DNA from 2 places in the Aceticella sp. 75b-Ac genome. Region 1 is predicted to be linked to the other one. Evidence: riboswitches for the same ligand, from Rfam matches in the RefSeq annotation. Region 1 holds a riboswitch; the other holds the start of a gene.
What was found. A riboswitch is a leader RNA that binds a small molecule or an ion and turns the genes downstream of it on or off. The one in region 1 is predicted to bind S-adenosylmethionine.

Region 1 (3,454 bases):
CCATTTATCAAACGTATGTTCTTATAATAATATAATATAGAAAATATTAACGGAGGTCAAGCAAATTTTTTTGCAAAAATACTTTTATTTAAAATATTTTTGTATTATAATATTTATAGCGAAGCGTTAATATATTTTCTGACCTGTTCAAAAAATATATTTCAAATAAGAACAGGTCTTAAAACGGCATAAAGAAATAAAATAAAATGCCGTAAAGCCCGGGGTTAACCCGGGCTTTAAAATTGACCTGCAAGTTTCTTTAATATTTCCACTTTATCTGTTTTTTCCCATGGAACATCGCCAACTACATTTCCAAAATGTCCATATGCTGCAACCTGTCTGTATATAGGTCTTCTTAGATTCAAATCCCTTATTATTGCGGCAGCTCTCAAATCAAATACCTTCTTAACGATGTCTGAAATTTCTTCGTCAGTTATCTTGCCTGTTCCGAATGTGTCAATGTTTACCTCAAGGGGTGTTGCAACACCTATTGCATATGCCAACTGTACTTCGCATTTATCCGCAAGTCCTGCCGCAACTATATTCTTTGCAACATATCTTGCGGCGTATGTGGCAGACCTGTCAACCTTTGTCGGGTCCTTTCCTGAAAAAGCCCCGCCACCATGTCTTGCATATCCGCCATATGTGTCTACAATTATTTTTCTTCCCGTAAGTCCGCTATCACCTTGTGGACCGCCAATAACAAACCTTCCTGTCGGATTTACAAATATTTTTGTTTTATTATCCATTATTTTTTCTGGAATCACGGGCTTTATTACATGTTCCATAATATCTCTTTCAATTTTATCATGGTCAATATCCGGTGAATGTTGTGTTGATACAACAACGGAATCAACCCTGATTGGCATGTCATCTTTATATTCTATGGTAACCTGTGTTTTACCATCAGGTCTCAAATATTTCAACGTACCATTTTTCCTCACCTCTGCAAGTCTTCTTGCAAGCTTGTGTGCAAGGGATATTGGAAGTGGCATAAGTTCAGGTGTTTCATTGCAAGCATAACCAAACATCATTCCCTGGTCTCCTGCCCCTATTTCTTCTATATTACTATTTGTATATTCACCTTTTTTGGCTTCTAATGCCTTATCAACACCAAGGGCTATATCCGGCGATTGTTCCTTAATAGATGTCAGCACAGCACATGTTTCGGCATCAAAGCCGTATTTCGCCCTTGTATATCCAATATCTCCTATTACTTTTCTGGCTATTTTGGGTATGTCCACATAGCATTTTGCTGATATTTCCCCAATAATCAGCACCATTCCTGTTGTAATAGCTGTTTCACAAGCTATCCTTGCATATGGATCCTCTTTTAGAATTTCATCTACTATTGCATCGGATATCTGATCACATATCTTATCGGGATGTCCTTCTGTAACTGATTCAGATGTAAAAAACTTGTGCATTTCTTAATATTTCCTCCTTTAAAACAAAATAAAACCTCTTCCAAAAGAAGAGGATCACTTCCCTCATCTTCCAGAAGCATGCTTCTGAGAGAATTAGCACCTTGTCAGTATTGACAGGTTGCTGGGCTTCATAGGGCTCTTCCCTCCACCTCTCTTGATAAGAGCTTTTTATTAAATTCTTATAATTAATATAGCATAGTATATTTAAGATGTCAAATTTTTTTAAAAATAGAACATGTGTAAAATTAAATTCACACATGTTCTATTTAGCTTAGTTCAGGCTTTTGTATGCAAACCACCAATCAAATGCTTCTACTTCTTTATTCTTAATCTTTTCATTTATCAATTTTACATTTTCCTCGGTATTTGCAGGGGGTATAATTACCTTGTCCTTTATCAAATAATTATTGGGCCACTTTTCCGGCATTGCAACATTATTTTCATCTGCAACCTGAAGTGCTTTTATAACCCTTAATATTTCGTCAACATTTCTGCCGGTTTCCTGCGGATAATACATGATAAGCCTTATCACTGCATTATTATCTACTATAAAAACTGCTCTTACTGTATTTGTACCTTTTCCGGGATGAATCATCCCGAGCTGATTTGATGTTCTCCCCAATTCATCAGCTATAACAGGGAAAGGTATTACAACATTTAATTTTTCTTTTATCCATTCTACCCATTTTATATGAGCAAATACCTGGTCTACAGATAATCCTATTAATTCTGTATTCAAAGCTTTAAATTCTTCGGCTTTTCTTGCAAATTCAACAAACTCTGTTGTGCAGACCGGTGTAAAATCTCCCGGATGACTGAATAAAACAAACCATTTGCCTGCATAATCTTCCGGAATACGCTTTTTGCCATGTGTTGTCATAACCTCAATTGACGGGAACTTTTCTCCTAATAGCCTCATTTTTGCCTCTTCCATTTACATTTCCTCCTTTTATTGTTTTATTTATGTAAAATAATTTAGAATGCAACAAACTTATTTCCTGGAACGCCGCATATCGGACATTTATCAGGAAGTACATCAATAGTAGTATACCCACATACAGGACAAATATAAACCTTAGAAAGCTTTATGTCTTCATCCTTCAAAACAGCATTTCTAGCATCATCGTACATTTTAATATGTAGCTTTTCTGCTTCGATTGCATAATAAATACTTCTTTTGGCACCCTTTTCTCTTTGAAGTTCTGCAACTGCATTATATGCAGGATACATTTCTTCAACTTCAAATGTTTCACCTGCGACTGCTTTCTCAAGATTTTCTGCAGTATTGCCAACCTCTCCAAGTTCTTTTAAATGATTTGTTGCATGTACTCTTTCGGCATATGAAATAGCCCTGAAAAGTTTTGCTATATTGGGTTTATTTTCTTTTTCTGCAACATCTGCAAATATTTGATACTTCATATGTGCTTGGCTTTCACCTGCATATGCATCACTTAAATTCTTTTTTGTCATTTCCTTCATTTTAAATCTTCCTCCTTTTTTATTTCATGTGTCAAATATTAGAGTAAACACATGTAATTACTTTGTTATTTTTAAACATAATCAAAGAAATCAAATAAAAATAAATTTGTTTTATGTTTTATTATATAATAATTATCTTTACTTAATAATAATTATACCTCATGAATTTTCTTTGTCAATAGTTTTATTGAATTTTTACAATAATATAACAAAAAAAGACCTACATGGTCTTACATATGGTGGAGGGAGATGGATTCGAACCATCGAAGGCTGCGCCAACAGATTTACAGTCTGCCCCCTTTAGCCCCTTGGGTATCCCTCCATATGATTTATATTTATTTATAAAAATGGTGGTCGCAATAGGGCTCGAACCTATGACCCCCTGCTTGTAAGGCAGGTGCTCTCCCAGCTGAGCTATACGACCACATCATGGTCGGGGTGGAGGGATTTGAACCCCCGGCCCCATGCTCCCAAAGCACGTGCGCTACCATCTGCGCTACACCCCGTCGAATACGGTACTTTAAATTATAATAGAAAAGAAGATGATT
Region 2 (3,454 bases), 280 kb from region 1:
CAACAAGCGAAATTGCTAAAAATAATAATGCTGTTGCTGCGATAAATGCCGGAGGATTTTTGGGATTTGTTAACGGTGCTTGGACAGGAAGCGGCGGAATAGCTGACGGCATTATAATTCATAATGGCAAGATGCTATATAATAATGTTTCAAGTGCAGATGGAACTGTAGACCTTGTAGGATTCACATATGACGGGAAATTGCTTGTTGGCAAACATACTCCACAAGAGATAAATAAAATGGCAATAAAAGAGGCAGTTAGTTTTAGACCGCCATTGATAGTAAATGGTAAACCTATGATAAAAAACGGAGATGGAGGTTGGGGTATTGCTCCAAGAACAGCTATAGGTCAAAGAAGAGACGGAACGGTTATATTTTTAGTCATTGATGGAAGGGCAATAAGCAGCTTAGGAGCAACTTTAAAAGACGTACAAAATATAATGCTCGATTATGGAGCATACAATGCTGCAAATCTTGATGGCGGGTCATCAACGACAATGTATTTTAAAGGCAAGGTTATAAACAATCCATCTAATCCACTTGGAGAAAGAACCGTACCAACAATATTTTTTGCGAAATGAAGTGATAACGATGAAGAAACTTAAAAAAATTTTTATATGGTTTATAATTCCTATTTTAATTGAAATGGGTGTTTTGTATTATATCAACGATTATTTTTTATCATCAACAGATACGATACAGATAAAAAAAGTTGCTGATGAAGATATTTCATTAAGAAAAAAGATCCAGCTTAATTTGCCATTTGATGCAAAAGATATTAAAGCATCATATGATGGAGGTTTTATCTCATATATCTTGAATAATGAACTAATAATTGTTGATACAAATACCTCTCGAATTAAAAAAACAATAGACATAAATGGTGAAACAATTGATTACTATACATGGCTGACCGACAGGAACAGATTGCTTTATTATTGCAAGGCAAATTATCATGGTAAGGAAGCCATACAAATTAAGGCATATGACCTTGATACTAATAATGATATTAAAGTTGATAAATTAATATATGTACCAAAAGGCAGTTGTATAACCAATGTAACATTATCTCCATTGACGAATATGATTTATATAAATATAGTGGACAAACAGGGAGATAGCATGTTATACCGTGTTGATATAATGGGTAAAATTGTTGAATTAAGATTGCCTGTTAAGCGAATAGTCAGAATGTATGAGACGCAAAGAAATGATAACCTGGTATATGAATCATCAAATAATGTAATTCGTGTAATAAAAAATGGCAGTGGATATACCCTTGTGAGTGGAGGTTACTATCTAATAGGTGTAGACAGCAATGATTATGTTTATTTAGGAAAGCTAAAGAACAATAAAATAACAGAAATTTATTATGGTTCACTTGAGGAAAAAATGAAATACTGGTGTCATTTAGCTGTGAAAGAACCTGTAGATTGTCATAATACTATTATAATGCTTAGAAGTGGTAATATATACAATGTTATAGGTAATAAAGATTTAAAAGATGTTAAAACAGATAAAATTTTAAGCGCCTACGGGAAGATAATAGGAGTCAATAAAAATTATATAATTTATAAAGAAAACAATAAGGTTATTTTGAGATTAGATTAAAAACAAGGCTGGTATATTGCCAGCCTTGTTTTTAATGCTCATGTTTATGTTCAGGATGTTCGTGTTCGTGTTTTTCTACTTTTTCCGGCTCATGTGCGTGCTCATGGGTATGGGTCGTAGCCGAATGGGTATGTTCATGTTCGTGAATTGTATTATCATCATGTTTGTGGGGATGTGAATGATGAACCTCCGGGTGCGTATGTTCATGTTCGTGTTTTATTTTTTCTTCCATTTTAAATGCACCTCCTATTATTTTTTCTTTTGTTCTATTTTTAAGTCCTAACATAATTATAGACTTATTTTAATAATTCGTCAATAATTTTTCCAATGCATGGAATATTTTATTGACAAAAGAATAAATAAAATGTATTATATTATTCATTAAGTAAATATAACTATCTCTTATCAAGAGTAGCTGAGGGACTGGCCCAATGAAGCTCGGCAACCGGATTTTGCGGTGCTAATTCCAGCAGCATATCGCTGAAAGATGAGAGGAATATGGTATCTCTTCTTTTGGTGAAGAGATTTTTTATTAGGAGGAAACAGATGGATATATTTCAGAAGCCTTTAAATAACGTGGTTATTTTTGATGGAGCAATGGGAACACAGCTTCAGGAAAAGGGTTTGAAAACAGGTGAGTGTCCTGAATATTTAAACATATCCCAACCGGAAATGATATATAATATACATCTTTCATATCTTGAAGCAGGTGCTGATATAATAGAAACAAATACCTTTGGAGCAAACAGAATAAAGCTTAAAGCTTATAACATGTCGGAGGATGCATCCCTTATAATAGCGAAGGCAGTATCAATTGCCAAAAGAGCTTCTAATGGGAAGCCTGTTGCATTGTCAATAGGACCTATAGGGGAATTGATGAAACCCTATGGTGAATTAACATTTGAAGAAGCATACGATGTCTTTAAAGAAGTTGCAATTGCCGGCGAGGTTTCAGGTGCTGATATTGCCCTTATAGAAACGATGTCAGATATACTTGAAGCAAAAGCAGCGATACTGGCAGTCAAAGAAAATACCAATCTTAAAATTATATGTACAATGACATTTCAGGAAGATGGAAGGACATTAATGGGTTCAGACCCTGTAACTGCAATTATTAGCCTTCAAGGGCTTTCACTTGATGCTGTAGGTGTAAATTGTTCAACTGGTCCTGATAAAATGATTGATGTTGTAAGAAAAATGTCAAAGGTTGCCCATATACCGATAATTGCCCAGCCAAATGCGGGTATGCCGTATATAAAAGATGGAAAAACTGTTTATAATGTTTCTCCTGAGGAATTTGCTAAGTATTCGAAAAAACTCATAGAAAACGGTGCATCTATAGTGGGTGGCTGCTGTGGAACCACTCCGGAGCATATAAAAAAATTAAAGGAATATGTGAAGGATATTAAGCCTTTAAAAAATACAAACATATATACAGCCGTTTCGTCAAATACAAAAACGGTTTTTATAGGTGGCAGTAATCCTATATGTATTATAGGTGAGCGTATTAATCCAACAGGCAAGAAAAAATTAAGTGCTGCTATAAAAGAAGGAGATATTAATTTAGTGTTAGAAGAAGCCATTGCACAGCAAAAGGCAGGTTCTAATGTGCTTGATGTTAATATAGGGGTTCCCGGCATAAATGAAGAAAAAATGATGCCTTTAATTGTTTCAGAGATACAAAATGTATCAGATCTTCCTCTGCAGATAGACAGCAATGATATAAAAGCAATAGAAAAGGCGGTAAGGATTATAAGAGGTAAACCTATAATTAACTCTGTAAATGCACAGGAAAAAAGTTTAAGAGAAGTCTTGCCTATCGTGAAAAAATACGGAACATGTG

Region 2: it holds a riboswitch for S-adenosylmethionine, as region 1 does, so the genes downstream of both, AC0LWJ_RS06895 (homocysteine S-methyltransferase family protein) here and metK (methionine adenosyltransferase) in region 1, are expected to answer to the same signal.

What each region holds. Positions count from the first base shown of each region.
Region 1 is NZ_CM190971.1:1,020,365-1,023,818, forward strand. Features, by position in the region: gene metK (methionine adenosyltransferase) at 237-1,427, opposite strand; SAM riboswitch class I at 1,488-1,591, opposite strand; gene AC0LWJ_RS05405 (peroxiredoxin) at 1,699-2,361, opposite strand; gene AC0LWJ_RS05410 (rubrerythrin family protein) at 2,403-2,906, opposite strand; tRNA gene AC0LWJ_RS05415 (tRNA-Tyr) at 3,144-3,228, opposite strand; tRNA gene AC0LWJ_RS05420 (tRNA-Val) at 3,255-3,330, opposite strand; tRNA gene AC0LWJ_RS05425 (tRNA-Pro) at 3,337-3,412, opposite strand.
Region 2 is NZ_CM190971.1:1,304,848-1,308,301, reverse strand. Features, by position in the region: gene AC0LWJ_RS06910 (phosphodiester glycosidase family protein) at 1-581, shown strand, start outside; gene AC0LWJ_RS06905 (hypothetical protein) at 592-1,611, shown strand; gene AC0LWJ_RS06900 (hypothetical protein) at 1,643-1,897, opposite strand; SAM riboswitch class I at 2,011-2,105, shown strand; gene AC0LWJ_RS06895 (homocysteine S-methyltransferase family protein) at 2,158-3,454, shown strand, end outside.